4 regions of the Porphyromonas somerae genome follow, and region 3 is predicted to be linked to each of the others. Evidence: riboswitches for the same ligand, from Rfam matches in the RefSeq annotation. Region 3 holds a riboswitch; each other region holds the start of a gene.
The links. Region 3 has a riboswitch for cobalamin ahead of MWL85_RS08920 (anaerobic ribonucleoside triphosphate reductase). Riboswitches for the same ligand answer to the same signal wherever they lie in the genome.
Positions count from the first base shown of each region.

Region 1: another riboswitch for cobalamin. It lies ahead of MWL85_RS00800 (TonB-dependent receptor plug domain-containing protein); the one in region 3 lies ahead of MWL85_RS08920 (anaerobic ribonucleoside triphosphate reductase).
Region 2: another riboswitch for cobalamin. It lies ahead of MWL85_RS09290 (DUF5074 domain-containing protein); the one in region 3 lies ahead of MWL85_RS08920 (anaerobic ribonucleoside triphosphate reductase).
Region 4: another riboswitch for cobalamin. It lies ahead of MWL85_RS02720 (sirohydrochlorin cobaltochelatase); the one in region 3 lies ahead of MWL85_RS08920 (anaerobic ribonucleoside triphosphate reductase).

Region 1 covers NZ_AP025559.1:202,034-209,441, forward strand. Annotated here, with positions in the region: gene MWL85_RS00785 (glycoside hydrolase family 2 TIM barrel-domain containing protein) at 1-838, opposite strand, end outside; gene MWL85_RS00790 (META domain-containing protein) at 973-1,485, opposite strand; gene MWL85_RS00795 (UDP-glucose dehydrogenase family protein) at 1,506-2,822, opposite strand; cobalamin riboswitch at 3,591-3,816, shown strand; gene MWL85_RS00800 (TonB-dependent receptor plug domain-containing protein) at 3,881-6,031, shown strand; gene MWL85_RS00805 (sirohydrochlorin cobaltochelatase) at 6,065-7,069, shown strand.
Region 2 covers NZ_AP025559.1:2,176,707-2,184,114, forward strand. Annotated here, with positions in the region: gene MWL85_RS09285 (TonB-dependent receptor) at 1-306, opposite strand, end outside; gene MWL85_RS09290 (DUF5074 domain-containing protein) at 392-2,437, opposite strand; cobalamin riboswitch at 2,673-2,881, opposite strand; gene MWL85_RS09295 (30S ribosomal protein S16) at 3,071-3,634, opposite strand; gene uvrA (excinuclease ABC subunit UvrA) at 3,838-6,669, shown strand; gene MWL85_RS09305 (DUF2851 family protein) at 6,666-7,408, shown strand, end outside.
Region 3 covers NZ_AP025559.1:2,065,568-2,072,975, reverse strand. Annotated here, with positions in the region: gene nrdG (anaerobic ribonucleoside-triphosphate reductase activating protein) at 1-2, opposite strand, end outside; gene MWL85_RS08925 (putative transporter) at 8-1,684, opposite strand; gene MWL85_RS08920 (anaerobic ribonucleoside triphosphate reductase) at 1,700-4,099, opposite strand; cobalamin riboswitch at 4,140-4,343, opposite strand; tRNA gene MWL85_RS08915 (tRNA-Ala) at 4,419-4,492, opposite strand; gene MWL85_RS08910 (BT_3987 domain-containing protein) at 4,610-5,803, opposite strand; gene MWL85_RS08905 (glycoside hydrolase family 18) at 5,829-6,944, opposite strand; gene MWL85_RS08900 (SusD/RagB family nutrient-binding outer membrane lipoprotein) at 6,963-7,408, opposite strand, start outside.
Region 4 covers NZ_AP025559.1:632,865-640,272, reverse strand. Annotated here, with positions in the region: gene MWL85_RS02735 (fimbria major subunit) at 1-1,285, shown strand, start outside; gene MWL85_RS02730 (FimB/Mfa2 family fimbrial subunit) at 1,298-2,293, shown strand; gene MWL85_RS02725 (hypothetical protein) at 2,300-3,304, shown strand; cobalamin riboswitch at 3,728-3,925, shown strand; gene MWL85_RS02720 (sirohydrochlorin cobaltochelatase) at 3,983-4,930, shown strand; gene MWL85_RS02715 (TonB-dependent receptor) at 4,923-7,277, shown strand; gene MWL85_RS02710 (DUF4374 domain-containing protein) at 7,291-7,408, shown strand, end outside.

The sequences.
Region 1 (7,408 bases), 860 kb from region 3:
TGATATTCTGCTCCAGTAGATTTCCCATTAGCTCGCTGCCAGAATTCTCCATTACCGCCACCTCATTTCCTCCTTCAAGAAGTGCAGTACGGATAGAGATCCTCTCAGGCTCGATAGCGGTATGGTTTTCGAGTGTCGTCTTGATATTCACCTGTGCCCACTCCTTGTCTACTCTGGGTGTAGTGATCTGAGTGCCCCATTCGGCTACCTTTACCCCAGAGGCAAAGGTAACCCATACATTGCGGTAGAGCCCAGCACCAGGATACCAACGAGAGGTCTCGTCAGGGTTTTCTAAGCGAATGGCAATGCTCTGAAGCTTCTCTTGTGGATTGATATAATCAGTGATATCCACCTGAAACGGACTGTACCCATAAGGCCAGTAGATCGCCTCCTTGCCATTGATAAAGACCCTTGCATTGCTCATCGCTCCATCTATTCGTAGATAGGTGCGGTCGGAGCTCTGATAACCCTCCTTTAGGGCAAAGGTATTGCGGTACCAACCAACGCCTACGTGTGGTAGACCACCCGTACGGGCAATATGGTAAATAGGTGTATTCTGACCATCTTGTGAAATGGCCAAGAACTGCTTATCTATCTCTGGGCTATAAGGGCCATAGATGGCCCAATCGTGTGGCACCACCACTTGTGACCACTTGCTATCGTCGTACTTGGGGTTGCTAAACGCCTTTTGGTCTTCTCTAGTGAAGTGCCAACCCTCTCTTAGGCGAAGAACCTCTCTGGGCGTGAGGCTGTTATCCAATTTATTCTGTCCAAAGCTCGGCAGAGCCGCTGCTGTGATAGCTATGAGAGCCACAGCCAGTGATAGGTAATGTCGCATACGTTTCCTAATATATGTTCCTTAATAACTATCTGCAAATATACCCATTTTTACCGACCTTCTCTCTATAATAAAAGGCAGTCTCGGCTTAATGTCAAGACTGCCTTTTTTGTTGCTCATAAAGCAAATGAGAGTTACTTGCGTACGAGTGTAGCTAGAAGCTTACGGTGGTCGTCAAGTAGATAGAGCTCACCATTTTCAGAGATGGTAAAGTGCTCAACCTTATCGAGGAGCTGAGTGAATTGCTTCTCAATATCCATATGCTCGCAGAGGGCTAGGGTGCCAGCAAGGTCATCGAAGTCGATCTCCGTGGCATCATAGTCATCATCGGTGGGGTCGTCAAATTCAAGGTTGCCCATGTAGTCATTGCAGCCAAAGTTGCCTGCGAAGCGATTCTTGGCAATGTCAAAAGAGAGGGTGAGGCTCACCTCAGTCATCTCCGTCTCCCCGATCTTTTGGACAGTCCACTCGCCCTCGAGTTGCTCCTTAGGAACAGCCTTAAAGAAGTCCACTCCCTCATCTGCCACTACGGCTGTTTCAGTTGTGGTGGTTGCTGTTTGCTCGTCATTTGTCTTTTGCTTACTACTGCAGCTACTTAGAGCAATACCTGCAAGTGCAATTCCTAGATAGATAAAATACTTTCTCATAATTCTTTTGTTGTTATTAATTAGTTAATTCCTATTCCCGTATATACCAAGCCGAGTGCCTCCAGCTCCTCCATCGGATAGATGTTTCGCCCGTCTACTACTAGATTTCCACGCATTAGCTCCTTGACACGCTTCCAATTGGGGAGCCTAAACTGCTTCCACTCAGTCAGTAGAATAAGGGCATCTGCTCCCTCTACCGCATCATATATATCTTGCCCATAAGTGACACCCGAGGGCAAGATGTTGCGGGCATTCTCAATGGCGATTGGATCAAAAGCGGATACCTCTGCCCCTGCCTTGATCAGCTCATTAATCACCACGATAGAGGGTGCTTGTCGCATATCATCCGTCTCAGGCTTAAAAGCCAGTCCCCATACTGCCACCTTTTTCCCCTTGAGGTCGCCTAGGTGCTCTACCACTTTTTCGTAGGGGCGTAGCTTCTGCCACTCATTCACCTTATGCACCTGCTCAATAATGGTCAGTGGCCGGCCATGCTCACGGCCAGTGCTGGCGAGTGCCTGTACATCCTTTGGAAAGCAAGAGCCCCCATAGCCACAGCCGGGGTACAAAAAGGCCTTACCGATGCGTTTGTCCGAACCCATACCCTCCCGAACAAGAGAGATATCTGCCCCTATTGCTTCTGCTAGGTTGGCCAGCTCGTTCATAAAACTGATGCGAGTGGCGAGCATCGCATTGGAGGCATACTTAGTGAGCTCCGAAGAGTGGATATCCATGCTGATAACACGATAATTATTAAGCAGAAAGGGTCTGTAGAGCCGATGCAACAGCTCCTTGGCATAGTCGCTTTTGTACCCCACCACTACACGATCGGGGCTCATAAAGTCTTTGATCGCTGCCCCCTCCTTTAAGAATTCAGGGTTATTTGCCATGTCTAGCTCGAGTGTTGCGAGCCCTCGCTTGGCATACCCAGCCCTTATTATCTCCTCCACCCGATCTGTAGTCCCCACTGGTATGGTGCTCTTGGTCACCACCAATAGGTGCTTGGTGGCCAATTGTCCTATCTCCTCGGCTACAGCAAATACATACTGAAGGTCGGCTTCCCCGCCCTCGCCAGTAGGGGTGCCGACAGCAATAAAGAGGATGTCTACCTCATTGATCACCTCTCCCAAATCTGTGTAAAAGGAGAGACGTCCTTGGGCTCTATTCTTAGCCACTAGCTCGGCCAGTCCTGGCTCGTATATTGGTATTTCTCCCCTTCTGAGTGCTTCAATCTTGGTTTGATCCTTATCAATGCAGCAGACATTTACCCCCATCTCCGCAAAGCAGGTGCCACTCACTAGCCCCACATATCCTGTGCCAATAATCGCAATATTCATACTTACTTCTCTACCTCGTATTTACAATAGTTGCACTAAGGTACCAAGAATATATTGATTAATCCACTATAGTAACAGGGGTTACGCATTAGAAGTCTCAACAATAGGTGTTAGATTTGATTGAAAGTATCGTTTATATGGGCATAAGAGCACCCGCGAGGGTGCCACTCAGCTAGCCCCCGTGTCGGAGGGGCGAAAGCCCCGAACGACCGGCGGGGGCGGAGTAGACCAATCCTACGACCCTTGTGGTCGCACAACCTTTTGGGGGTGCGACCACAAGGGTCGATTGATATTATCGTACCATTTCCCCCCCGGTCTTCGGCTCTACGAGCCTTGACCGGGGGCTATCTGAATGGCACCCTGGCGGGTGCTGTTTTGGAACCTCCTCCAGAGGTCCTTAACCATAGGCACTCAGCTGAATTCCACTCGGTAAGGATTTTCTAATGCGCAACTCCTGCCTATTGATTTGTCTGGGCTGATGCACGAGAGGTTACTATTTTTTAGTGTAAAGTAGAGTGAGGTGTTGGTCGCTAAAACTGCTTTTATAATGAGCTGATATCCAATGCGGTATAAAGGCGTTAATTGAGTTGCAACTAAGCGTTTGCTTTGTTGCAACTCGCCGTTTGCTTAGTTGCAACTCGTCGATCGCTTAGTTGCATCTCAGTTTTGGCTGTGATCGCCTATTCTTTTTTCTGCTGGTGGGTGGCGTGTTGCGTGTTGTGGAAAATAAATCTTAATTTTTATTGTTTTTGTGTTTCTTTTGGGTACCTTTGCAGAAAGCAGATGGGTATGGTCACTTGTGTACGATGAGTGGCTATTTAATAGGGAATTTGGTGAGAATCCAAAACAGTTCCTGCTACCGTAATGTCTTGAGGAGGTAGGTTGCCTCCGCCTTTCAGATATTCTCTGAAGCCACTGGATTTACTCTGGGAAGGCTTTTCTATTGAAAGGGATAAGACTAAGTCGGGAGACCTGCCTACTTGCCTAGTATTTTTATGGATACTCTTGGCTCAGGAACAGGCTAGTATCCGTGTGTATTTATTTATCGTTATTATATTATGTGCTCACGTAAAAGGTGGAGTGTATGGCACGTGTTTGGGTGCCTGCTTTGCTGTGCTCTTTATGGGGTAGGTGCAGAGGCTCAGTCGCTTCCTAAGGATTCTATTCAGCTCTCGGATCAGCTGGAGGAGGTGGTGGTGACAGGAACAGGTACCCGCCATTATAGTGCGGTAGCACCAGTGCGTACAGAGGTGGTGTCGAAGCAAGACTTGATCAGCATCTCGGGGCATAATCTAGATGGTATTCTGACCACGATATCTCCTTCATTTGATGCTCTGAATAGTGGTATGGGAAGTGGAATCACTCTTGGCGGGCTAGGCAATAGCTACATCTTGGTGCTGGTGAATGGCCGTAGGCTACATGGCGATGTGGGTGGGCAAAACGACCTCGGCAAGATCAGTGCCTCTATGATAGAGAAGATCGAGATCGTCAAGGGGGCAGCCTCTACGCTTTATGGGTCGGATGCCATTGCGGGTGTAATCAATATCATCACCAAGGACTATACCGATACGCCGCTTTCAGTAGTCAATAGCACACGCCTAGGGTCGTATGGGCAATGGCAGCAGAATAATACCATTGCGTGGGGATACAAGACCTTTTCAAGCGTGACCCAATACTCTGGTGATAGGAGCAATGGTTGGCAAAATAGCACGCAGGAGCTTTACCGGAAGGAGCTTTACGAAAATAGCACTACGGAGACTACTAGTGCCTTTTATAATCATCGTATCCAGCAAGAGATCGCTTGGCGACCCAATAGGCAGTGGGAGGTGCGTGGCACAGGTATGCTCTACAAAAAGCGTATTTATCACAAGCCAGGGGGTCCACGGTGGAGACAGTTCAACCTGAGATACAATGACCAGGCAGCCAGTGTGGAGACCACCTACCGACCAAGTGCCTACCAGACCTTTAATCTCTTAGCTAGCTTTGACCGACACGCCTACCACTATGATTATTACAGTCGGTACCTAGATGAGTATTTACAGCCTGAGGTCCTAGATGATGGTAGGCTACATTATGTGCCGATGCCATTTTATTATCAGCCTGGAGAGTCGTCTTTGGAGAGCGACCAACGCCAATACCTACTTCATGCCAAGGGCTCTATGTACTTTGGCACGGACCATCAAGCTACCTTTGGTGTGGAGGGGATTGTGGACCATTTGATTGCTCCCAATCGTATGCCCAATGGCTCAGGATCGGCCTATACCCTCTCGGCTTATGCTCAGGATGAGTGGCAGGTAACTCCTCTATTTAATGTCACGGGTGGCGTGAGGTATTTATACCATAAAGCATTTGGTAGCCATATCACTCCAAAGCTCTCCCTGCAATACCGTTTTGGGGAGAGTGGGTTGCAACTCCGTGGTACCTATGGTCGAGGGTTCAAAACTCCAACCATTAAGGAGATCTACTACGAGTATCAGCGGACGATGATGAGTAAGCTAAGGGTCTATCTGGGTAATCCCGACCTGAAGCCTCAAGTATCAGATTACTTCTCTTTAGGCTTTAGCTATGACCCTAGCAAGAAGCTCTCGATGCATCTATACGGCTCTTATAATCAGCTCAATAATATGATTACCCTAATCCCAGTTCCATTGCCTTCTAAATACCAAAGCGATGAAGGGCGAGAGCTAGATGGTGCCATGCAGTATATCAATGCTGAGGATGCCAAGATATGGGAGCTGGAGTATGCCATGACGTGGGCACCAGTGAAGTATCTGAAGCTCTCTATGGGCTACACGCTCACCAATACCAGTACCCATGTGTATGATTCGGAGCTCACCAAGAAGGGCGATGGCAAGCCGGTGATCGTGGAGCGACCAATAGACGGCACCTCGAAACATAAGGGGACAGTGGGTGCTACCTACACGCTTCGCAAAAAGCACTACGACCTTGTGGCGGGGCTACATGGTAGGCTTCAGACAGATAGATACTATGCCTACTATGGCGATGCCCCTGGCTTTGCACTTTGGAACCTCACCACTACCCACCGATTTAAGTATTGGAAGCAGTGGAATCTCCAGCTGACGCTAGGAGTAAATAATATCTTTGACTACAAGGAGACCCATCCCTATGGGCTCAACTTCGGTACGAAGACGCCTGGACGTACCTACTTCGCTACGGTGAAGATAGGCTTTGACCAAAAGAAGGATTAATGATTTTCTAATAAACTTTTAACTACAAGAATTATGAAGAAGTACTACAACTTGATGCTGACGCTAGTCGCTCTAGCTATGACAGCAATGGCATTTACTGCCTGTGATGAAGAGGTAAAAGCTCCTACACAAAACCCTGCCGACGCTTTCCCAAAGAAGCACGACACTGCTCTACTACTAGTGACCTTTGGCTCTACCTATGATGTGCCACAGCAAACCTTTGATAAGCAAAAGGCATTTTTCCAAAAGCAATTCCCCAATACCGACCTTTACCTCTCCTATACTTCTAGGATTATTATTAACCGTATGCAGGCTCAAGGAAAGGAGTTTATTCCACCTGCAATGTGGATGCAAAGCTTCTTGAAGAAGAACTACAAGAATGTCCATGTACAGTCATTCCACGTTATCCCAGGTGAGGAGTTTACACTTCTAAGGGACGCTTATGTGAAGAAGGAGTACAACGTAAAGTTGGTTGATGATCGAAAAGGTCGTAATGATGCTGTGCTAGGTCACCCTCTTCTCTACTCTAAAGAGGATATCCAAAAGGTAGCTAAGATCCTAGTGGATGATCATAAGGAGCATATCCAGAAGGGTGAGGCAGTCGCCTTTATGGGACACGGTAACCCTGAGGAGAACTACGAGTATGCCAACCAAAAGTATAAGATGCTAGAGCAAGAGATGCAAAAGTATGCTAAGGAAAACTACGGACATGGCTATGTATATGTAGCTACTGTGGACTATCCAGCAATGCTATTTGACTACCTCGTTGGTGAACTAAAGATGGTAGAGGATAAAGTAGCTAATAAGAAAATCCATCTACAACCTCTTATGACCATCGTAGGTGACCACGCTAATAATGATATGGCTGGAGATTACGAGAAAGGCGAGGCTGATGAAGACCAGAGCTGGAAGTGGCAATTGGAAAAGAAAGGCTGGAAGGTGGAGACACATATGAAGGGCCTTGGCGACTATAAGGAGATCAACAATATTTACCTTGAGCACCTCAAAGCGGCTATTGCTGATGGAAATAAGGAGTAACCCTCCTATTGACTGATAATAATAAGGGCGAGCACCAATTGGTGCCCGCCCTTACTCGTTTCCTCCTTTTGCATAAAGGGCAGAGCGATAAAAGAGATAGCCATTAGTTAGTTAGGCGGAATCCTTGATTATTCTATGAATATCATAGAATCTATTGGGGGCAATAAGGAGGCCTAAAAATACTGTTCAATACTATTATAGATTGTTAGGAGTAAAATCCTATTTACAGCTTGAGTATCAACAGTATTTATTCAACTAATGGCTATCAAGTTATGAACAAAAATGTACTCGCAAAGTTATCAATAATAACTCAAGAAATCAACTTTTCCCTAAATCTAT
Region 2 (7,408 bases), 110 kb from region 3:
ATTGGTACCCATGCCTCGCACATCTACCGTTTTCAAGCCGCCTAGTCCGCCATAATCCTTAATCTGTATTCCTGAAAAATACCTTACGGCATCAGCAATTGATATGCTACTCAATTTCTGTAGCTGTTTGCCTTCAAGCTTCAACCCTGGAATCACCTCTCGGTGTTGCTGTGCCGTTACGGTAAGGTCGGGTAGTAGATACACGCTATCGAGCTGTGCCCACGCCGAGAGGGTTGTGAAGCATAGCAAAGTGATCGTTAATACCACTCCCCTTAAAGCTTTAGTTGCTTCTATCAACTTTAACATACAATGTATAGAAAAAGATAGGTGTGCAGACTAGAGTAATTATTCCTACTTTAGTCTGCACACAATATTTCAATATAAAATCAAGTTATTTATTGATAAACTCATCACTAAATCTGTAAGCGAAGTCAATACCTGCCGTACTTGCACCCCTTTGGGTAGGGTAGTGATATTTATTCAGTTGTTTAATAGGATCAACCGTCACATCATACTCAAAGATATCAGAGTCAACATACGCTGCCGTTCTACCTACCCAGAGATGCCCAGTGGTAGGATGCACTCCCATAATTCCATAAATATTATAGAAAGAGTAGCCTTCCTTGAACGCTGGCACATAATGGAGGTCGAGCTTCTTTGTCTCATAATTGTATCGTGATGCTGTAGAAGCGTTGAATTCCGCAACATCTACAAAGTAGAGATGTGGCTCAGTAAAGCTAGCACAAATGCCAATTGCTGGACTCCAGGTAGCCACAGGGAAGACTACAGTATTTGGCATCTTATGCTCTTGGATTACTGTCCCTTCATGATCCATCTCCACAATGATTGGATCGGAGGTAAACTCTGTATTCCACTGCTGATTTCCCTTAAACTCACCCGCGAAGGGCACAAATATATGTCCATTAGCTCCCTTTACGATACCTTTCGCCTGACGCCCCTTGTACTCTAGACGCTTGCTGATAGAGTTAGTTTTAGGATCAATGATAACCATCCCGTGTCCACAGGCAGCGTAAACTTTTCCGCGAGAGAAGACGAGACGGGTTTTGATAGCCCCCTCTGTGGTAAACTTTCCAAAGGTTCCCTCTACGGTCTTATCTATCTTTAGTTTCCTATTTTTATAGACAATCTTGATGATACCAGAGGTCTGCTCCATATTGCTATCGGACCATTGTACATATCCAAGAGAATCATTGCAGATCACTATGTGCTGTGGCCATGTGCCCTCTCCCTTAGGAGATTTGAATACAAACGAATCGGCATACTCCATCTTCATAGTACGGGCATCACACACCACAAAGCGTCCAGCACCATTCATGCGGTCACCATTTTGTGTGATGAGATAGATCTTGCCATTTGCCATATACATGTCTTGGACCACATTGCCTATCTCCAAATGGTTATTGGCATTCTCAAAGATATTGAGATACTCATTATTATTCTTGTCGTAATAGACTATGGTACCATTGACTGTGGTCATATTCCCTTCGCATACTACAAAGGTGCCTGCAGGATCTGTATAGTCAATCGATGCAATCACCTCAATTGAAGCAAGGTAGGTAGCACCATTTCTTCCTAGCCCCATCAGGGTGATGATTCCACCATTGTATGATTGCCCTGGTGTTTGCTTTGGTGCTTTGATGCGAACCATTTTCTTTTGGGCATTGATTTGAAGGCTCCACCCTTCTGGCACCTTAATCTCCTCAATAGTAGCTATATCCTCAGCGGTCAGCTTAATATTCCTTGCTTCATTGAATTTGAATACGTGATAGTGGTACTCTCCTTCAGGCTTCTCAAAGGCAAATATCTCAAATCCTGTTTTTGGGATAGTAATCTCCTCCCCATTGGCAAGGACAAATACCACTGCATTGCTTTCATTTCGGACAGATTGGAAAAAGGAGTCGCCATCTTTTCCCACAGCTTGTATCTCCTTACCCTGATCGTTCTTGATCCTTTCGCCATCTAGGGTCCAGTAACCATCTTTATCCACCCCTATAACAGGTGAGTGACCATCTTGACCATCTACTCCATCCTTGCCGTCTTTTCCAGCAACAGGAATTTTATTGCCATTCTTATCTTTGAGCCATTGGTCTTTGCCACCAAGTGTCCAGTAATATATGCCCTCTTCCTCCTGGATCCCAAGTTCAGGGGCATCTAAGCCATTTTTGATGGTGACTTTTGTTCCGTCATTGAATTTGATTTCGTAGCCGCCATCAATCTCATTGATCTCATCAATGGTCTTTTTCTCTTGCTGTGCTTTCACCACCTTTTGCAGGGTAGAGATGTCAGCTTTTGTTTGGGCAATCTCCTTCTTGATATTTGCAATCTCTCCCCATAGGTCACAATCATCGTATCGATAGCAACCCGAGAATAAGAGGCCCACCAGTGCTAGAAATAGCCAGACTTTCTTTGTTCTCATACTCATTACATCTATTCTAAGTTTCTTATAATCAGCAGCCTCCATTGGTATGGCGATCGCTGAATACATTTATTCAGTGTCAAATGGCTTTCGTGCGGAGATGTAATAGAGTAGCAGGTTGACTAGAGTTTAGGAGTTAATTATGTTTTTGTTTCTCTAGAATTAGCCGTTGCCAATGCAACATTGTAAGCTTAATAAGTATCCCTCTATCTCTAATGCTTCAGTGCCTCGGAAGCCATTAAAGCAGTTATCGGCAGGTCTTCTGACTTACTCCAGCTTTCGCACACCTTCCCAAGAGACACTATGCTCTAAGTGGTATTTTGATAGATTAGCTAAGCTATTTGGAGCTTACAGCAGCGGGTACTGTCTAGGATTTGCACCTAGTTTCCTTTTCACCAATCGCCCTAAGGATAGGGTTATGGCACCGTTAACATCTTATATTCTTTGCAAATGTAACCAAAAGATTTCAAATTGTCCTAAATATCAAAGAGAATAGTTAGGCCGTAGATTCAAATGATCTATTTGAAATTTATGTTCTGTAGAGTGCATCTCACGTAGGCGAGCTGCTTAAATATAAAGGGGTGGTGCAACTGTTGGTTGCACCACCCCTTTTTGTATGCTAGGCGACGTCGCTTACTCTTCAGTAGCGGGAGCCTCCTCTGCTGGAGCCTCAGCTTCGGTAGCAGCCTCTGCCTCAGCCTTTGCAGCTGCTTCAGCTTCTGCCTTTGCCTTCTCCTCCTCAGCCTTCTTCTCAGCTAGAGCAGCCTCACGAGCCTTATTCACCTCACGCTCAGCCTCTAGTGCTTTCTTAGCTGCTTCACGCTTAGCTGCCTCGTCCTTGCTCTTGATCTGAGCTACCTCAGAGTTCTTGCCTTGCTTCCACGCCTCAAAGCGCTTCTGAGCCTCTTCCTCTGAAAATACACCCTTCTTCACACCGCCTTGTAGGTGCTTCATCATCATCACACCTTCGCGTGAGAGGATGCTGCGTGCGGTATCGGATGGGGTGGCACCCACGTTCACCCAATAGAGTGCTCTATCGAACTTCAGGTCGATAGTTGCTGGGTGGGTATTAGGGTTATAAGTCCCCAAAATCTCTACGAAGCGGCCATCACGAGGGGCACGCTTGTCGGTCACTACAATCTTGTATACAGGGTAACCCTTGCGACCGTGTCTTTGCAATCTGATAACTGTTGCCATCTTTGATTTGTAAATAATTAGTGATTAAACTCTGCGCCCCACGGTCTCCCGACACGGGTACACGACCCTACGGGGTGAAACGCAACCGCAAAGGTACCTATTATTTTGCAAGTAACCGACTATTTTGCACAATAAAATGGGGCACTGGGTAGTGGCTCTGATAATTTTAGTAGTTTTGTAGATATTTCAAGTGTATATATATAATGAATGATATCATACTTAAGGGGGTAAGGGTGCATAACCTCAAGGGGGTGTCGCTAGATATCCCGCGCGACCAATTGATTGTGATTACAGGGCTGAGCGGTAGCGGTAAGTCGTCGCTCGCCTTTGATACGCTCTATGCCGAGGGACAGCGAAGGTATGTAGAGAGCCTAAGCGTCTACGCACGTCAGTTTGTCAGCAAAATGGCAAAGCCCGAAGCCGATCTGATCAGTGGCATTCCACCGGCCATTGCGATTGAGCAGAGGAAGTTTAATCGTAGCCCTCGCTCTACCGTCGGCACCGTCACTGAAATCTACGACTACCTCCGAATGCTCTATGCGAGGGTAGGACATACCTTTAGCCCCATCAGTGGTCAGGAGGTGAAGCGGCACACCACGAGAGATGTGCTGGAGTATGTCAATAGTCTTCCCGAGGGGAGTAAGTATATGGTTTGTGCCCCCATCACACTGCCACAAGGGCGTACGGTGGCGGAGCACCTGGAGCTACAGCTTGCCAATGGCTTTAGCCGTGTCTTGGTGAAAGACAAGGTGGAGCGAATCCAAGACCTCTTACAGGAGGGAGCAAAGTTGCCTCGTACCGCCAAAGACCTATCACTCGTCATTGATCGATTGGTGGTGCAACCAGATAACGATGCCACCAATAATCGACTAGGAAATTCAGTGGAGACAGCCTTCTTTGAGGGGAGAGGAACAGCACTAATTGTGCACGACGAAGGGGTGGCTACCTTCAGCGACCGCTTCGAGCTGGATGGCATCACCTTTGAGGAGCCTTCCGATAAACTCTTTAGCTTCAATAGCTCCGTTGGCGCCTGCCCCACCTGCGAGGGGTACAGCCAAGTACTGGGGATTGATGAGGATTTAGTGATTCAGAATAAAAATCTCTCCCTCTACGAGGAGTGCGTCATGCCGTGGCGTGGAGCCAAGATGAGCGAGTGGCAGAAAGACTTTATCCGCAAGACAGAAAAGCTCAACTTCCCTATCCATCGCCCCTATCGGGAGCTGACGGAAGAGGAGAAAGACCTCCTGTGGAATGGCAATGGACTGCCCGAAATTCATGGCTACAGCCGAGAAAAGATCTATGGTATCAACGACTTCTTTGACCATATCAAGGAGCGACAGTACAAGATGCACTACCGAATTATGCTGGCACGCTATCGTGGCCGCTCTGTCTGCCCCACCTGTAAGGGCAAGCGACTACGCAAGGAAGCCCTCTATGTGCAGGTGGGTGGCAAGAATATCTCCGAACTAGTCACTCTCCCTATTACTGAGCTCAGGAAATGGCTCAAGGCACTACAGCTCTCCGAGCAAGACCTCAAAATCGGTCGTCGACTACTGGAGGAACTTCGCTACCGAGTGGGCTTTATGGATGATATCGGTTTGGGTTACCTCACACTCGACCGTGTGGCGGGCACCTTGTCGGGAGGCGAAGGGCAGCGTATACAGCTCGCCACGTCGCTAGGCGGAGGGCTGATCGGCACTCTCTACATTTTGGACGAACCAAGTATCGGTCTGCACGCTAGAGACACTCACCTCCTCATAGATATCATGCACCAACTGAGGGATATGGGCAATACTGTGGTGGTGGTAGAGCACGACGAAGAGGTGATGAGAGCAGCCGACCTGATCATCGATATGGGTCCCGAGGCGGGAATTGGCGGCGGAGAAGTGGTCTTTATGGGACGCCCTGATAAGCTACCCGCCCGCTCCAAGAGCTACACCGTGAAGTACCTACAGGGCAAGGAACAAATTCCGTGGCCCAAACGACGCCGAACCTCCAAGAGCACCATCACAGTGGAGGGTGCCTACCTCCACAATCTAAAAGACATTGATGTGACCATCCCACTTGGGGTGATTACGGTGGTAACGGGGGTGAGTGGCTCGGGCAAGAGTACCCTGGTGCGGGAGATATTTTACGAAGGGGTAGAGCGGCTGATAGACAAAGCGCCGCTCACCAAGATTCCTTGTCGCAATATCAAAGGGAGTATCTCTAGCCTCAAGGCAGTGGAGTATGTAGATCAGGACTCCCTAGGCATCTCCACCCGCTCCAATCCCGTCACCTATATCGGTGTGTACGATGATATTCGTCGCTTAATGGCTGCGCAGCAACTCTCTCGTCAGATGGGCTTCACGCAGCAATACTTCTCCTTCAATACCGAAGGGGGTCGTTGCGAAACCTGTAAAGGTGAGGGCGTCATCACCATTGAGATGCAGTTTATGGCCGATATCACCATCCCTTGCGATGAGTGTCACGGCAAGCGCTTCAATGAGGAGGTACTGGAGGTGACCTTCCACGATAAAAACATCTCCGATATCCTTGAGCTATCAATTGATGAGGCGATTGAGTTCTTCACCCACTACCAAGATGAGAGCCTCTTTATCCCCAAGATTGTGGAGGGGCTACAGGTGCTCTCCGATGTAGGCCTCGGGTACATTAAACTAGGGCAAAGCTCCAGCACCCTTTCGGGAGGTGAAAGTCAGAGAGTGAAGCTTGCCTCGCACCTCAAGGACAAAGGAAAGCGACCCACCCTCTTTATCTTTGACGAGCCAACCACAGGGCTGCATGTGCACGATATCCATGTGCTGATGAAGTCGTTCCAATCTCTCATTGAGCACGGGCATACCGTGGTGATCGTGGAGCACAACATGGAGGTGATCAAGTGTGCCGATTATATTGTAGACCTCGGACCCGAAGGAGGTGATAAGGGTGGGCAACTGGTTTACCAAGGCTCGCCAGAAGGACTGATGGAGGTGGAGGAGAGCTACACAGGTCGCTATTTGAAACAGAAGTACGAGCAAGACCACGCCAAGAAATGAGGCCCGAGAGCGAACTACATTTCATCTGGATGAATCGCCTCTTTAGGCAAGTGACCCTCGAGGGAGAGCCTATTGAGGTACTAGATGTGGGCGAGCTCAATAGTCACGACGGCCCCGACTTCGCCCTCTCGCGAGTTCGGGTAGGCCATATAGAGTGGGTTGGGTCGGTGGAGATTCACCGCCGTGCCTCGGAGTGGGAAGCACACAAGCACCAACACGATCCCCGCTACTGCTCAGTGGTGCTACATGTAGTATTGGAGGCAGATCGGGAGGTCTGCGATCAGGAGGGGCGTCGGGTGCCTACAGCGGTGTTGGAGATGGCACCCGATATGCTAGCCTACCTAGAGCGTTTGGTGCAAGGCAATAAAAGCCTCCGCTGTATGCCCGAGATGATGGCACTTGGTGAAGAGCCCTTCTTGGATGAGGCCTTGGAGTTGCTCCCCGAGCGCTTGGAGGAGAAGCTGGCACGTCTGCGTAACCATTCGGAGAGTGACCACTTCAATACCATTCTCTATCACACCTTGATGAGATATGTGGGTGCACATCAGAATAATGAGGTGATGCAGCAGGTGGCAGCGAGTCTACCCTATACCTACCTCAAGAAGCACGCCTCCGACCTCGTGGCACTCGAAGCGATGCTCATCGGGCAGGCTGGTCTGCTGAGTGAGACCCCTCGTGATGAGTATGAAGCAAAGCTACTAGAGGAGTATCGCTTTTATCAGCAGAAGTTTGGGCTCAC
Region 3 (7,408 bases):
ATACCACCTAGGTTAGTAGTAAGATCATCCACTGTGCCGCCATCACTCGTAGGAAGAGGGTGACTGGATAGACGGTAGCATAGACCACCGAGGGGATATTGTTTTTAGTGGCATCTGGGGTAAGCGATAGGGCTGGGGCAAAGGTCATATTTCCAGCCACATACCCTAAGAGGGTGAAGTAATCTAGTTTGAGCCAAAGGCGTCCAATCACGAGGGTGATCCAAAGCGGAATCAACATCATCAGTGCTGCGTAGCCCATCCAGACAAAGCCACCACTCATGAGCTTTTCCACAAAGCTACCCCCGACACTCAGTCCTACGCAGGCTAGGAAGAGGGTAATCCCTATCTCCCGTATCATCATATTGGCACTCTCGGTATTGTGAGTGTTGAGCCTAAACTTTGTTCCGAAGTTGCTCAGTAATATGGCTACAATCAGTGTGCCGCCTGAAAAGCCGAGCTTCACCGGCATACTCATTCCGGAGAGCTGTATCTCCAAGCTCCCAACGAGGACACCTAGCAGTAGTGCCAAGAAGAGTACCAGCAGATTGGGTCGCCTTAGGTTGGTAGCTGAGTTGCCAAGTATCTTCTCCACATGTTTTACGTCCTCCTCTTGTCCTACAATCACCACCGTATCACCTACTTGTAGACGAAGGTCGGGCTTAGCGATTAAGTGGACGCCAGCACGATAAAGGCGTGAGACATTGACATTGTAGAGTGTCCTAAACTTGAGTTGCTCAATGCTCTTGCCAGTGATATTGGGGTGCGTCACTAGCACACGGTGCGATACCAAGGTATTATCGAGTTTAAACCAAGTGGCATCGCTCATCTCGAGCCGACGACCTACGAAGGCAGCGATGGTCTCCACCTCGTCTTGCTCCGAGATAACCAAGAGCTTATCGCCCTCATAGATTTTTGAATTGGAGCTAGCCATCTCCACCTCGCCAGTGCCTTCGTGCAAGATACGCGAGATGACTACCTCGTACTTCTCTAGTAGCATCTTTACGTGGTAGATATCCATCCCGAAGAGGGCAGGATTGGTCACCTCTAGAGAGTAGACTAGGGCTTCTCGTTTCTTCGCCTGCTCCCTCTCCTCCAATTCCTTCTCCTCACGTGCCACATCTATCTTAAAGATCCACTTGATGATTGAAAGGGTGACCACCATCCCAACAATGGCAACTGGATAACCAAGGGCATAACCTATGCCGATATCTTGTGGGGTACTTCCCGAGAGCATTCGTGCTGTCTCCTGTGCCGATGCAAGCGAAGGGGTGTTGGTCACCGCACCCCCTAGGATACCCATCAATGTGGCTATCTGTTCGCTTGAAAAACGGTAGATGAGGTAGGTGACGACTAGTGAGAAAAAGACTGATGCGATAGAGAGTAGATTCAGAGATACGCCTCCTTGCTTGAAGGTGGCAAAGAATCCTGGCCCTACGATCATACCAATACCAAAGATAAAAAGGATCATCCCACTCTCTTTCACAAAGGAGAGCACGTGAGGATCCATTGATAGGCCTAAGTGGCCCATCAATATCCCCACAAAGAGTACCCAGGTGACCCCGAGTGAAAACCCTCGTACCTTTACCTTGCTTAGTGCAGTGCCCACTGTCACCACTAAAGCGAGTACAAACATCGAAGAAGCGATATCCCCACCTAGGAGTAGTTGCTTCAGTACATCCATCATCTTTAATTAGCTTAGTTAATGATGCTTTACACGGTCCCGCTCCTCGGCACGCTTGGCAGAGTTCCACGAGGCGAGGTCACCAGTGAGATAGCCCGTGATCCGCCTCATGCGTTGGATATCCTCGCTTCCGCAGATTGGGCAACGGTCGTAGATCACTCCCTTATAGTGGCAACTCCTACAGGTGTCAATTGGGTGGTTGATAGAGCCGTAGCCAATCTGATTGTCCTTCATCAGCTTCACGATCTTTACGATCGCACGAATGTTTTTCTTCGCTTCACCATCCAGCTCTATATAGGTAATATGCCCACCAAGCGTGAGTGCGTGGAATGGAGCCTCTAGCCTGATCTTATCCGCGATGCGTACCTCCTCCTTTACATCGATATGAAATGAATTGATATAGTACTCTCGATCATTGACCCCAGGTATCTTGCCGTACCGCTTCACGTCGAGCTTAGTAAAGCGACCCGAAAGCCCCTCGGCAGGAGTGGCGAGTACCGAGTAATTGAGGTGATACTTCGCCTTCATCTCGCCTGCCACCTCATTCAGTACCACTAGGCACTCCCGCAAAGTCTCCCACGCAGCAGAGCTCTCGCCGTGTCCCATACCATAAAGTGCATACATCGCATTGTGACCGCCGATAAATCCAATTCCCAGCGTACCGCTATCCAATACCGAGCCTACCTTGTCATTGGGTTTCAAAGCACCGCCTCCCTTCCATACATCGTTGCCCATCATGAATGGGAACTGACGTGCCAGTGCACTCCGTTGGTAGAGATATCGCTCATGCAACTGTTCGCCAACTAGTAGTGCCATCTCTCGTAGCGACTCCTTTAGCTTTTGGATAGATACGCTCAAGATCCGGCCAGAGTCGGCAACCGAACCGCACTCGCGCTCCGCAGCACGACGAGCCTCAATCGCCAGCCTTGGTAGGTTGATAGTGGTAAAGGAGAGATTGCCCCTGCCCACTGAACTTTGTATCCCATTGATATTCTCAAAGACACGGGTGCGACAACCCATCGTTGCAATCTCATACAGATAACGATTAGGATCATCGGCACGCCAAAGTTTATTTTGATTGAAGGGGGTGTCGAGGAATAGGAAGTTGGGGAAGAGTGCCCTTGCTGTGGTCTTGCACGCTTTTAGGAATAGATAGAAGTTGGGTGCTTCAAACTCTAGCTCGCCCCTCATCGCAGCATCAAAGTCGGTAATTGCCAATTCATAGTCACGCTCCGAATAAGAGACCCCCTCCTTCACCTTAAATATCTGAATGGGGAAAACTGGCACCTCACCTCCAGCTCCTAGTCCCTCCATCGTCGCTTCCATCAACTCCTCGATCACCATCTGCCCCTCGGCACTGGTATCGGTGCCGTAGTTAATCGAGCTAAAGACCACCTGGTTGCCGCCTCTGGAGTGCATCGTATTGAGATTGTGGATAAATCCCTCCATCGCCTGGTGCGTATCTCGCCTGGTTAGTTCGCGAGCCTCCGCCACCATCATCTCCAGATCTTCGTAGGCGATAGCATCGTTAGTCACCTTGGAGAGCTCATCATATAGCCCGCGAATCTCCCCCGCACTCGGCATGATGTTGCCTACAGCGTCGGTAATCATCGTTCGCAGTGCCTTCCTCTCAAGGTTCCCCTCACCACTTCTAGCCTTTACCATAAAGGGAATCAGCTCTGCCAAGTGCTTCACAAACGACTTGTATACCCCAGGTGCCATAAAGTAGTCAAAGGCGGGGATTGCCTGCCCTCCGTGCTGCTCATTTTGATTGGTTTGGAAAATGATCGTTGCAAGAGTGGCGTAGCTCTGGATGCTCTGAGGAGTACGGATACTCCCATTCTTTGTGTGGAAACCCCGTTCGTAGAGATCCTTCAGATCGTACTGTACACAAGTGGTGGTCTTGGTGGGGTAGTAGTCGAGGTCGTGTATGTGGATATCCCCACGCCTGTGTGCTTCGGCAAATTCGGGGGAGAGTAGATAGCGGTAGGCATAGTCCTTGGAGACCTCACTCGCGAAGGTCATCATCTGACCAGCTGGAGTGTGGCTACTCATATTGGCATTGCTCAGATTGATATCATTTTCATCGATCCGTACAATCCCATCAAAAGACTTCTTGAGGTCGGTGCGTTTGTGCCGCTGCGTATTGCGCCACTCCCTATAGATAATGTAGCGCTTCGCCACATCGGGGCGCACCTTCATCAGCTCGCCCTCCACAATGTCTTGTACCTCCTCTACCGAAATGGTAGTCTGCTCTATGTGCGACAATACCTGGCAAGTTACCTGCTGTACCTCACCATAATTATCTCCGTTGCCACTCGCTACGTAGGCCTTGAGAATAGCGTTTTCAATCTTAGAGGGGGTAAATGGCTCCTGCACGCCATCCCTCTTAATGATGTAAAGAACTGGATTATTCATATTACTTTAACTCCCGAAAGTTGATTAAATAGGTTTTATAATACGGTAAAATGCATCTGTCGGTCTTCTGACTTATCTCATACACCTCCGTACCTTCCCGCCCACATGGGCAGTGGCAAACGATCGGGGTGCTGTCAAGGCTTCTCAGCCCATCAAGACTTACAGCAGCGGGTACTGTACTGGACTCACACCAGTTTCCCAAGAGGTGAACTCTATCACCTCCACAAATGCACTACAAAGATACCTATTTTTATAGACCTGATAGCATTATATTCAGAAACAAAAATCCTCGGCAGTAACGCCGAGGATATAAAGAAAGTGGAGAATACCGGACTCGAACCGGTCACCTCTACAATGCCATTGTAGCGCTCTAGCCAGATGAGCTAATTCCCCATACTCCCTACAAAGATAACAATAATTAATGATGATAACAATTTATGTCCTGAAAAAGCAGATAAGCCGAAGAATGAGCTCATCCTTCGGCTTATCTATTACTGTTCAGTTAAGTATTTATGGAATAGGGAAGATAAAAGGTTCGCTACCGTTATTTACGAACTTTGCACCACTAGGCATGCTTAGGTGCTTTTGGCTCTTACTCCAATCCCATAGCATAGACTCGTCCTCTGTGATTTCACCTGTTTCTACATTTCTCTTTTTACCATTGAGAGGGTAGTATAGAAGTAGGTTATCATCATTGGCATCTACTAGCTTCCAGGTGTTGTCGAGGATCTCCTTGTCGGTACGTGCCGACTTCCAGAAGCGTACCTCACGAATCAGCTCATTGCTACCGCCAATCCAGAAACCAGTGAGTCCATAAGCTCCAGTACGGATCTCGCGCTCTATGACTTTCACACCATTGACATATACTGAATTAGCCTTACCATCGTACTTAAAGCCGAGCATATACCAGGTATTTGGCTCTGCTGCCAAAGCTTCCTCAGGAATATCAATCTGTGAATTTCCAGTCTTTATCTGTAGCTGATTAGGCTTAATAGTTACGTCACCAAAGCGAATGTAGATCTCGTCGTTCATACTAGAGCCTGTTACCAGCTTGGTACCACAGATTGAGCGGTTATTTTCATTATATGAAGCTCTATTCACCATCACTTCAAGTGTCCAAGTGTCTACCTTAAAGTCGTTGGGGAACATAGATCCATCCTCCGAGCCAGAGCCAACTATTCTAAGAGCCTTTGTGCTGATTCTCTGCTCTAGGACAAGAAGAACCTCGCTCTCGGCATCAATAATGCACTTATTTGAGTTTGTCAACTTTATAGGAAGAGCATAAGTGTACGCAGGATTAAAGACGAGGTCTTTAATTTTCAAGCCCAAAGATTTGATGGATTCGCCACTTTCGAAAGCTATCTCTTTATCTATGCTATACATCTCTGCAGGCAACATTACATAGGTAGTCCCATGAGCTTTGTTATAGGCCTCCAATTGGGTAGCATTTCCAGCTTCCACTCCTACCTTTACCTCTTCGGAAGGTAAGTGAGTCAAAGCGACCTTAATGTCATTAACTACTACATCCTCTTTCTCTACAAAGAATGATTGGATAGTAGAACCACCCTTGATATATACACTTTGACGAGTTAGCTCACCAGGAGCTTGCTTTGGTTTATTGTATAATTCATCTTGGCAGGACGTCAAGGCAAATGACGCAAGCGTTAATGCCGATACAATTATTGATTTTGCAATATTATTCATCTTACAATGTCTATAGAGTCCATTATTACTGATAGTTTCCTGGGTATTTCACATTACCCATGTAGAGGGCTGTACGCAACCACTTATATGGAGGATCATTTGGATAATCATACTCCATGTGATAGGTACCAATACCGCCGATGCGTAGGCCACTAGGAAGGTCTAGTGTTGCATAGTCAAAGATCTGAGCTCCTGGCTTGCCGTTGAACTCAGGGTGAGCACTTGATATGTAGCCAGTGACACCTCCATTTCGCCAAGTTTGCTCAAACTCTACTGTAATGATTGTTTTGCGTTCCCAATCAGTTAGATGAGGCTTGCTTATCTTACGCTGAACATAGCTGGTATGTCTTTCCCAATATGCCTGGTAGATATAATGGTCGATCATCTTTGAGGTCTCAGTGCTCAGCTTATCTGGCTGACCATCCATCACAATCATCTTGCCAAGGGGGTTGAGCTTATCGTACATAGTCTTGATGAAGACATACATATTATTGTTTTGACCCTCATCAGGTCCAATCTCTAGCCAATTAGCGAGTGATCCAGAGTGTCCATAACCTGGCTCGTAATCGATGTCAAAACCATCGAGATCATACTTAATAATAGTATCGCAGATCGCAAGGGCATAGGCCTCTACACCCTTCTTAAAGTCTCCACCACCTTTTTGGTCTACCCAGTAATCGTATGGGTCTAATCCTGGAGGGGTCATCTGGTCTCCAAGGTTCTGTACGATCCAGCATAGCAGTGCCTTAGAGCCCATCACGTTTTGGAAAAACTTAAGGTCGGTCTGCTGCTCAGGTGTTAGATTACCCCTACATCCCCATAGAGATACGAAGTCTACACTATCAGGGATAAACTTTAGGTAGTTCTGTGGGTTGTCTCCTTTACCTGTCCAGTTGCCAAACCATCCAAAGCCCTTGACGTGAGGGGTTTTCTTGTACTCACGGATGGCAGCATAGTATGCTTTCTCTGTCGGAGTCAATTGATCCTCACTGGTCACTTCTATCTTTGGTAGGTGACGCTTAAGCCCTTCTTGGTTTTCGAAAGGAATTCTCTCGGGAGTCAATCCGTTTTGACAGCCTACAAAGGAGAGAATGAGACCTAGCAAAGTGACTAGGAATATTTGATTCTTTCTATTCATCATTTTATCTGCTTTATTCGGTTAATTCTGTGTAGGTCTGTCCTTACGTACCCACCACAATCTCGTAGAGCCAATATCTGGGCCACCTAGTAGCTCAGGTACAATCGCCATATTCTTATTCGTTGAATACTCGGTTGAAGCAAACTTAAATCGCTCAGGAGCAAGAAGCCCTGGACCTTCAATGCGTGCTGGAGCACTTCTATCTACTGGTCTATGGATATAAGGATACCCAGTGCGCCTATACTCGGTCCATGCCTCAATGGCATTTGGGTACATGGCTAGATACTTTTGAGTAATGATCTTTTGAAGTTGCTCCTCTTGCTCGTCCTTTTCTGTAGACATGTAGTCCCAAGATGGGCATACATTATTATTTGATATTCTACTATTATAGATATAGTTCACATACCAATTATTGGTCATAGCAGAGATGTCTGTTGGCTTTACTGTGCGAGTGAGATACTCATCAG
Region 4 (7,408 bases), 1.3 Mb from region 3:
TGAGACGCCCACCGTGCACTGGGGGGGCTGTTACCTGACCGAGACCACCCATCCTTGGGGTGACGGAGAGGATAGTGGCTACCGCAAGGGGAATACCCCTTTCTTTGCCGTCATCGCTTCTTTCGCCATCAACTCCTTACCTTGGTCCCCACAAACGAAAAAGCAAATTCAAGATCTTCTTGACGAAACAGCTAGGCAAAAGGCAATTGAAATGGGGGATAAGGAGCAGCGCCTAGCTGACTTGATAGCCGCAAGAGATGCCGATCCCCTTAACGACCAAATAAAGGCAAAAGAAGCAGAAATAGCCGCGGTGAAAAACAATAAGACACTTTCTCTCAAAGAAAAGAGAGCATTATTAAAACCATTAAATGCCGAGTTGAAAGCCCTGAAGAAGCAGTTGAGTGATAAGTACCCAGATATTCCTGATCTTGAAAAAGAAATAAAAAGGATCAATGAGAAGTATTCAAAAAAGGAATATGATGCTGGAGACGATGTCACTCCTATCACCTACGCCCATGGCATCAACCGCATCTACTACTCGCTGGGCACGCAGAATTTTTATCTCAATTACCACGACATTCCAGTTGCCGACCGTGGTAATGTCACCCATCAGCTAAAGACTACTGACGAGTGGTATACCAAACTTACCAACGCCATTCCTGGGAATGCAATACCAAAGGCGTCACAAGATTTGCTGGATAAGTTTAGCGGGGTGCTGAATGGCACCATCCAAGCGGAGACGCTTTCCGCTGATGAGCAGCGTGCGATGGACTTCTACCTCTATGGTAGGGTAGCTCCCGACTTGGTGACTGCATTCAATGGTACTAGCAAGTACGACCGTATTGACCTTCGTCTCGGCTATGTGGAGGACTACACCGCCAATCCTGAGCACAAGGACAAGGTAGTCAATTATGAGATTATGACTAGATATCGTGGGGTAAATATAGATGGTCAACTTGGTGATTTTATGCAGAATACCCGCCTGCTGATGGTCTACTACGCGTGGGTGAACCCCAGTACCAACAACAACCGCACCTGGTACTCATCACCTGTATTACGTAACAATATCTACCACATGCACATCACTGGTTTCACGAAGATGGGGCTCTCAGGCATTCCCTTTGTGAAGACGCCTAACGACAAACGCTTCACCTATCTGCATAACATTGATCCCGATGAGAAGGTGCCATCGAAGGATGAGTATCTACCCATTCAGGATCCTTACATGAACGTACAGGTGACGAATGTCGGCTGGGGGATACATAGCTATAAAAAACAATTCTAATCACTATTAGATATGACTAAGAGAATACTAAATAGGGCACTTGCCCTCCTCCCAATTCTATTTCTTGGAGGGTGTCAATCGTTATTGCACGACCAGCTTAAGGAGTGCCCACGGGAGATAGAGGTTTCGCTCTATACTCAGACCGATTGTGATGCGGCACGCACCTACCCTACCGATGTGAAGAGTGTGCTCCTCATTGCCTACAATGAAAAGGGCGAGGCAGTGGCGACACAGACCCACGAAGGACCTATCTCGGCGGAGACCAAGGTGCGGATGACGGTGCCTGCAGGCGAATCGGTTCGAGTTGCAGCATGGTCGGGTCTTTACAAGGACTACTTTGCACTCACCCCTAATGCCAAGCTAAGCGAGCAATTTGTTCAGCTAAAGGCGGGTCAGGACCTGAAGGATCAGCGAATCCGCCAAGGGATTAGCCGTGAAGTAGCTCTGAAGCCACTCAATGAAGAGGGGGCGAATGAGGTCACCTCTGTAGAGGTGAATCTACTGGAGCTGACCAACCGCATCAAGGTGCACATCATCGGTCTTGAAGATCCAGATAAGATCTCTGTGGAGGTGGTATCGGCCAATGACCGCTACAGTGCCGAGGGTAAGATGCTGGGCAATAATGAGGCTACCCCTTATCCCTACCCTACCACGATTACGACCAAGGCCAATACTTTTGTAGGCCCAGTAGAGCCAGGTTGTGAACCTGGGTATGATGGCGAGCTAACAGCAGAACTGACCACCCTACTTCTGAGAAGTGGCCACAATAGTTGGGTCACCATGCGTAAGGCAGGTCAGGAGCATCCATTTTTCCGTAGCAACCTGATTGGGCTACTGATGAGTGCAGCTAAAGATGGTGCCGATATCAATCTCTACTGTGACCACGACTTCACCGTGGAGCTGAAGGTACGCCGCTGTCCTAACTGTTCCGAAGGATATCAAGTCGCTTGGGTGAAGATCAATAACTGGCAGGTACACAGCTACGATACTGAACTAGCTCCGTTATAATTAGGAATGAGACCGCTTTCCTATGGTGCAGGGATCTGCTGTTTACTACTGCTATCCCTCTTTCAGACTAGTTGTACTGACTTAATATTTGACGCACCTTATCCTGACCCTGGTCAGGGTAAGGTGGCGGTTGTTTTTAGTCGTCCCGAACTGCTCTTGCCAGAGGGGACGGAAGAGCACTTCGGAAAGATCACCTCGCTACGTCTGATTGCCACCAACCTGAGAGGAGAGGTGGTGTACAATGGGCGGCTACGCTACAAGGGCGCGGATAGAAACCTCAGTTGGCGTCAGCTGGCGTGTAGTGACCCAGTGGTACTGGATCAGAGCACCTATGAATTCTTTTTCATCGCTAATGAGGAGGGGATCGGTATTCAGGAGGAGACATTTCAGCAGATCCGTAGCAAGCAGGCGTTGCTGCGACTCACCTATTTTATCCCTTTGTCACGCCCAGAGCATCGGCCATTTTTGATCCCATTGGTGGGGCACCTACAGCGACAGTTGCCTCGACAAGAGGAGACGGATCGTACCATTATCCTCTATCCTCAGTTGGCACCATCGGTGGCACTCCTAGAGGTGGATACCAAGGGGTTGTCGATGGAGCGTATCGAGCTGGGGTTCCCTAAGGATCGGGAGGATGGGGGGCTCTTTGGGTACCCCTACTCTAAGGTGTCGGATCGGAGACATGAGATGCACTACTATCCGCTCACCCCATTGGAGAAGGGGGGGACGCTCTACTGTGTTGGTCTGCCTGAGGTGCGCTGTTATGCCCCGGAGCAGCAGCAGTGGCGAGGTCCAGAGCTCAGCGATATGACGCATCTGCGGATCCAGTTGACGAATGGCGAAACGAAGCTATTGCCACTGATGCAGTTGCCCGAGGAGCGACTCCCCAACAGTTACGATGAGTACCTCCGCATCGCGATGGAGCCCGCCCCCATCGGCATCAATGGCCTCATCGAACGCTTCTCCATCTTCCCAGGTGGCCATTACCGCTACCAGCTAAGTAATCTGTAGAGGTATCTCATCGGACAGGTCGGACAGATCGGACAGGTCGGAGCACCCGACAGGGTGCCATTCAGATAGCCCCCGTGTCGGAGGGGGCATTCGCCCCCGAACGACCGGCGGGAAACGAGGACACCCCCACCCCACGACCCTTGCATAACGCCTTATCGGACAAGTCGGACAGGCCGGAGAAGGACCTCACAGAGGTCCGACGGATCCTAGCCCCCCATTCGAGGGCGTCAGCCCGATGAATGGGGGATCAATGACCGCCCACCCCCACGACCCCGGCCGGGGGCTATCTGAGTGGCACCCTGTCGGGTGCTCCGACTCGTCCGACCTGTCCGACTTGTCCGATGAGGCACCCCTCCGCCAAAGGCACCCCAAACCTTTCCCAATATTTGTTAAGTACCCTAAATATTACTATCTTTGTAGGTAGATAAATAGATATGGTGATAGGTTATCCTATTCTTTAGATAGCCTATAAAAGGGAATCCAGTGAAAGTCTGGAGCAGTGCCCGCTACTGTGAGCTTTGAAATAAGCTTTGGATATTCATATTTACCACTGCCTTATCAGGTGGGAAGGTATTCCAAGGTAAAGCAAGTCAGGAAACCTGCCATATCATAGTGTGTATTGTGGTGCTCCGGGGTGCAGAGTGCTGTTATATTGATGTCGGAAACCATTTCAGACTTATGAGGAAATTATTGCTAGGAACTATGGCAGTTCTTATCTCTATGCTATGCCATCAGCAGGTGAGTGCTCAAAACAAGGTGTTTATTGAGGACCCTCTATTTGAAAATTTACAGGAGGGCGATAAAGGGGCCATCTTAATCACACACTTCGGTACCACACACGATGATACCAGAGCTGTGACACTTGATGCCATTAATAAGGCAGTTAAGGAGCGTCACCCCAATCTTGAGGTACGTGAAGCCTATACCTCTCGTATCATCATCAAACGTCTAAAGGATAATAAGGGGATCATCAAACTCAATCCTACTGAGGCCCTACAGCAACTACACAATGAAGGTTATACCCATGTGCTAGTGATCTCCACTTCTATTACCAATGGCGTAGAGGTCACCTCGGTAATCCGTGAAGTAGCCCACCTACCCTTTAACTTTAAGAAGATAAGAGTGGCAACTCCGCTACTATTCCACGAAGCAGACTACGAAAAGCTAATCAAGCTTATCACGGCTGATAGCCAACCAGATATGGCAACTATTTGGGTAGGTCACGGCACCTACGATGTGGCTACTGCACAATACGCGATGCTGGACCACATGCTGATGTTAAGTGGGCACCCTAATGTGATCATCGGCTGCGTAGAGGGCTACCCTTACTACGAGCAAGCACTTCAAAGACTTAAGGCTACAGGACTAAAGAAGGTGGTACTTCGTCCTCTTATGATTGTGGCTGGGGAGCATGCCAAGGAGGATATCGCCGAGGATTGGAAGGAAAACTTAACCAAGGCGGGATTTGAGGTAGAACTAAGGCTCGAAGGACTAGGCGAACTACCTGAGCTACAACAGATCCTCAACGACAAAATAGACTTCTACTCTCAATATAGAAGACTGCTCATTGGAGAGAAGAAAAAAGTCTATGAGGTAACGGGTGAAAAGATGCACGCTGATGATTAATAGACTATTTCTTTCGCTTGTACTAGTTCTGACTGCTTCTATTGCGACAGCTCAGACTTACAAGATAAATGGTCAGGTAGTGGATGAAAAAAATCATCCACTACCTTACGCAGTTATTGCCATAGAAGGCAAAGGCAATGTAGCAGCAGCCGATCAGACTGGTAGCTTCTCGCTCAACTTGAAGTCGGGCAGCTACCTACTCCGTGCCTCACTACTCGGCTATAAAACCACTCATAAAAGGGTGAACCTCTCCAAGAATAGCTCTGTAACCATTCAGCTAAAGGAGGATTATAAGCAACTAGGAGAGGTATTGGTGGTAGGTCCCGACTACAGCAAGCAGATGCAAGAGGGGGTCTACGCTGCCAAAAGCCTCAATGTCCGCCCATACGCCGCCTCCAACAACAGCTTAAATAACCTATTGGGACAGACCAGCGGGGTGAGGATTAGAGAGGAAGGAGGCATCGGCTCCAACTTTGATCTCACATTGACAGGATTAAGTGGCAATGCTATTAGATACTTCATTGATGGGGTACCACTCACCTCACTAGGCAGTGGTACCAACATAGCCAATCTACCCATCAACATTGTGGATAGGGTGGAGATCTACAAAGGAGTGGTCCCTCCCGAACTAGGGCTAGATGCCCTTGGCGGTGCTGTGAATATCATCACACGCAAGGAGAATAAGAACTATCTTGAGGCCTCCATCAACGGGGGCTCTTTCCACACTTATGGTGCTAACCTTAGTGGAGAATACAGGGTGAAAAGCAATGGCTTTACCGTCCGTGGTAATGGTAGTCTCACCTCTACTCGTAATAACTATATGATGCGTGGAGTGGATGTGTGGAATCCAGAGGCCAATGAATACCAAACGGGGGATTACCGAAGATTTCACGATGGCTACCGCTCTATCAACGGAGAAATACAAGCTGGATTCACTCAAACTAAATGGGCGGATGAAGCACTCATCGGTGTCTACTATGCCAATAGCAAGAGTGAGATTCAAACTGGTTTGAGCCAAAAACTGGTGATTGGTGCTGCTGAGAGGTACCGAGATGCCCTTAGAGTTTCTCTCAACTATAGCAAGAGGAATTTATTGGTGAAGGGGTTGACGGCAAAACTATTTGCCTCTCATACTTTGGACCATGTCCTTTTTGCTGATACCACCTTTAGAAAGTACTTTTGGGATGGTTCGTTCTTGGAGTCCAATAGGAGTGAGATTACTCAACGCGGCAAAATGCTCCGGCACATTAAACGACCTACCACTGTGGTAAGGGGTAATCTGGCCTATCGGCTAACTAATGCGAGTACACTCAACCTAAATTATACCCTAACCGCCAACCATAATAATAGGAGTGACAGCTATGATGAGGATTTTATCCCGACAAGTGACTTCTTAGCACGCCATATTATAGGACTTTCGTACAGTAGTTACTGGTGGGGCGATAGGATCAATTCCACCCTCTTTTTGAAGGATTATATCCTCCAATCTTCTATTGAGCAAGAGGATATGTATTGGATTACTGGAGTTCGTGATGTGGAGCGTAAAGTGGTTCGCAATAATATAGGGTATGGTTTGGGGGCACGTGTCACCTTTGCCAAAGAGATTTCGCTAAAACTCTCCTACGAAAATGCAACTCGGCTCCCTACGGCACGAGAGTTATTCGGTAATGGGGCTAGTATCTACCCCAATTTCAAGCTCAACCCTGAAAGAGCACACAACCTCAACCTTGCCCTCTATGGGGCTTGGAGAATTAATAGTAACCACTCTATCAACTACGAGGGGACCTTTTTCATGCGTGATGTAAAAGATTATATCCGAAGAGATATTATAGGTGAAGGATTAGGTACCTATAAAAATGTAGGGGCAGCACGAGTGTTTGGAGGTGAGATTGATCTCAAGTATAGATATAAAAATCTGATTGACTTGGGGGTGAATGCAACCTATGTTGATGAAAGGAATAGAAGCGAGAAGCTTCCCGATGGCCGAATAGATATTACCTATAATAACCGGATACCCAACAAACCCTTTTTCTACACCAATAGCTCGCTAGGGATTAATTTTCAGGAGCCTTTTGGTCTGAAGGAAAGTGACCTAAGGATTAATGCCTCGTATGGATATGTCCACTGGTTCTATCTTTCATGGGCGGCTCTTGGCTCTAAAAGCTCTAAGGCTATTATCCCCACCCAATCAACCACCGACATTGGTGCTACCTGGTCTTGGAATAAGGGCAAGCAGAAATTATCCATTAACTGCAATAATCTCTTTGATCAGATCAATTACGATAACTATATGCTTCAGAAGCCAGGACGCTCTCTCTTCTGTAAACTTACCACATTCTTTAATTAAACAGATAACTTAAATGAAACGCAAGTCAATTATCCAACTATTAGCCATCCTAGTGATCGCTTTAACCACAAGCTGTGGCAGCAACGATACCCCTAAAGGTAAAGATCCGAAGAAGCCTGATGTGCCAGAGC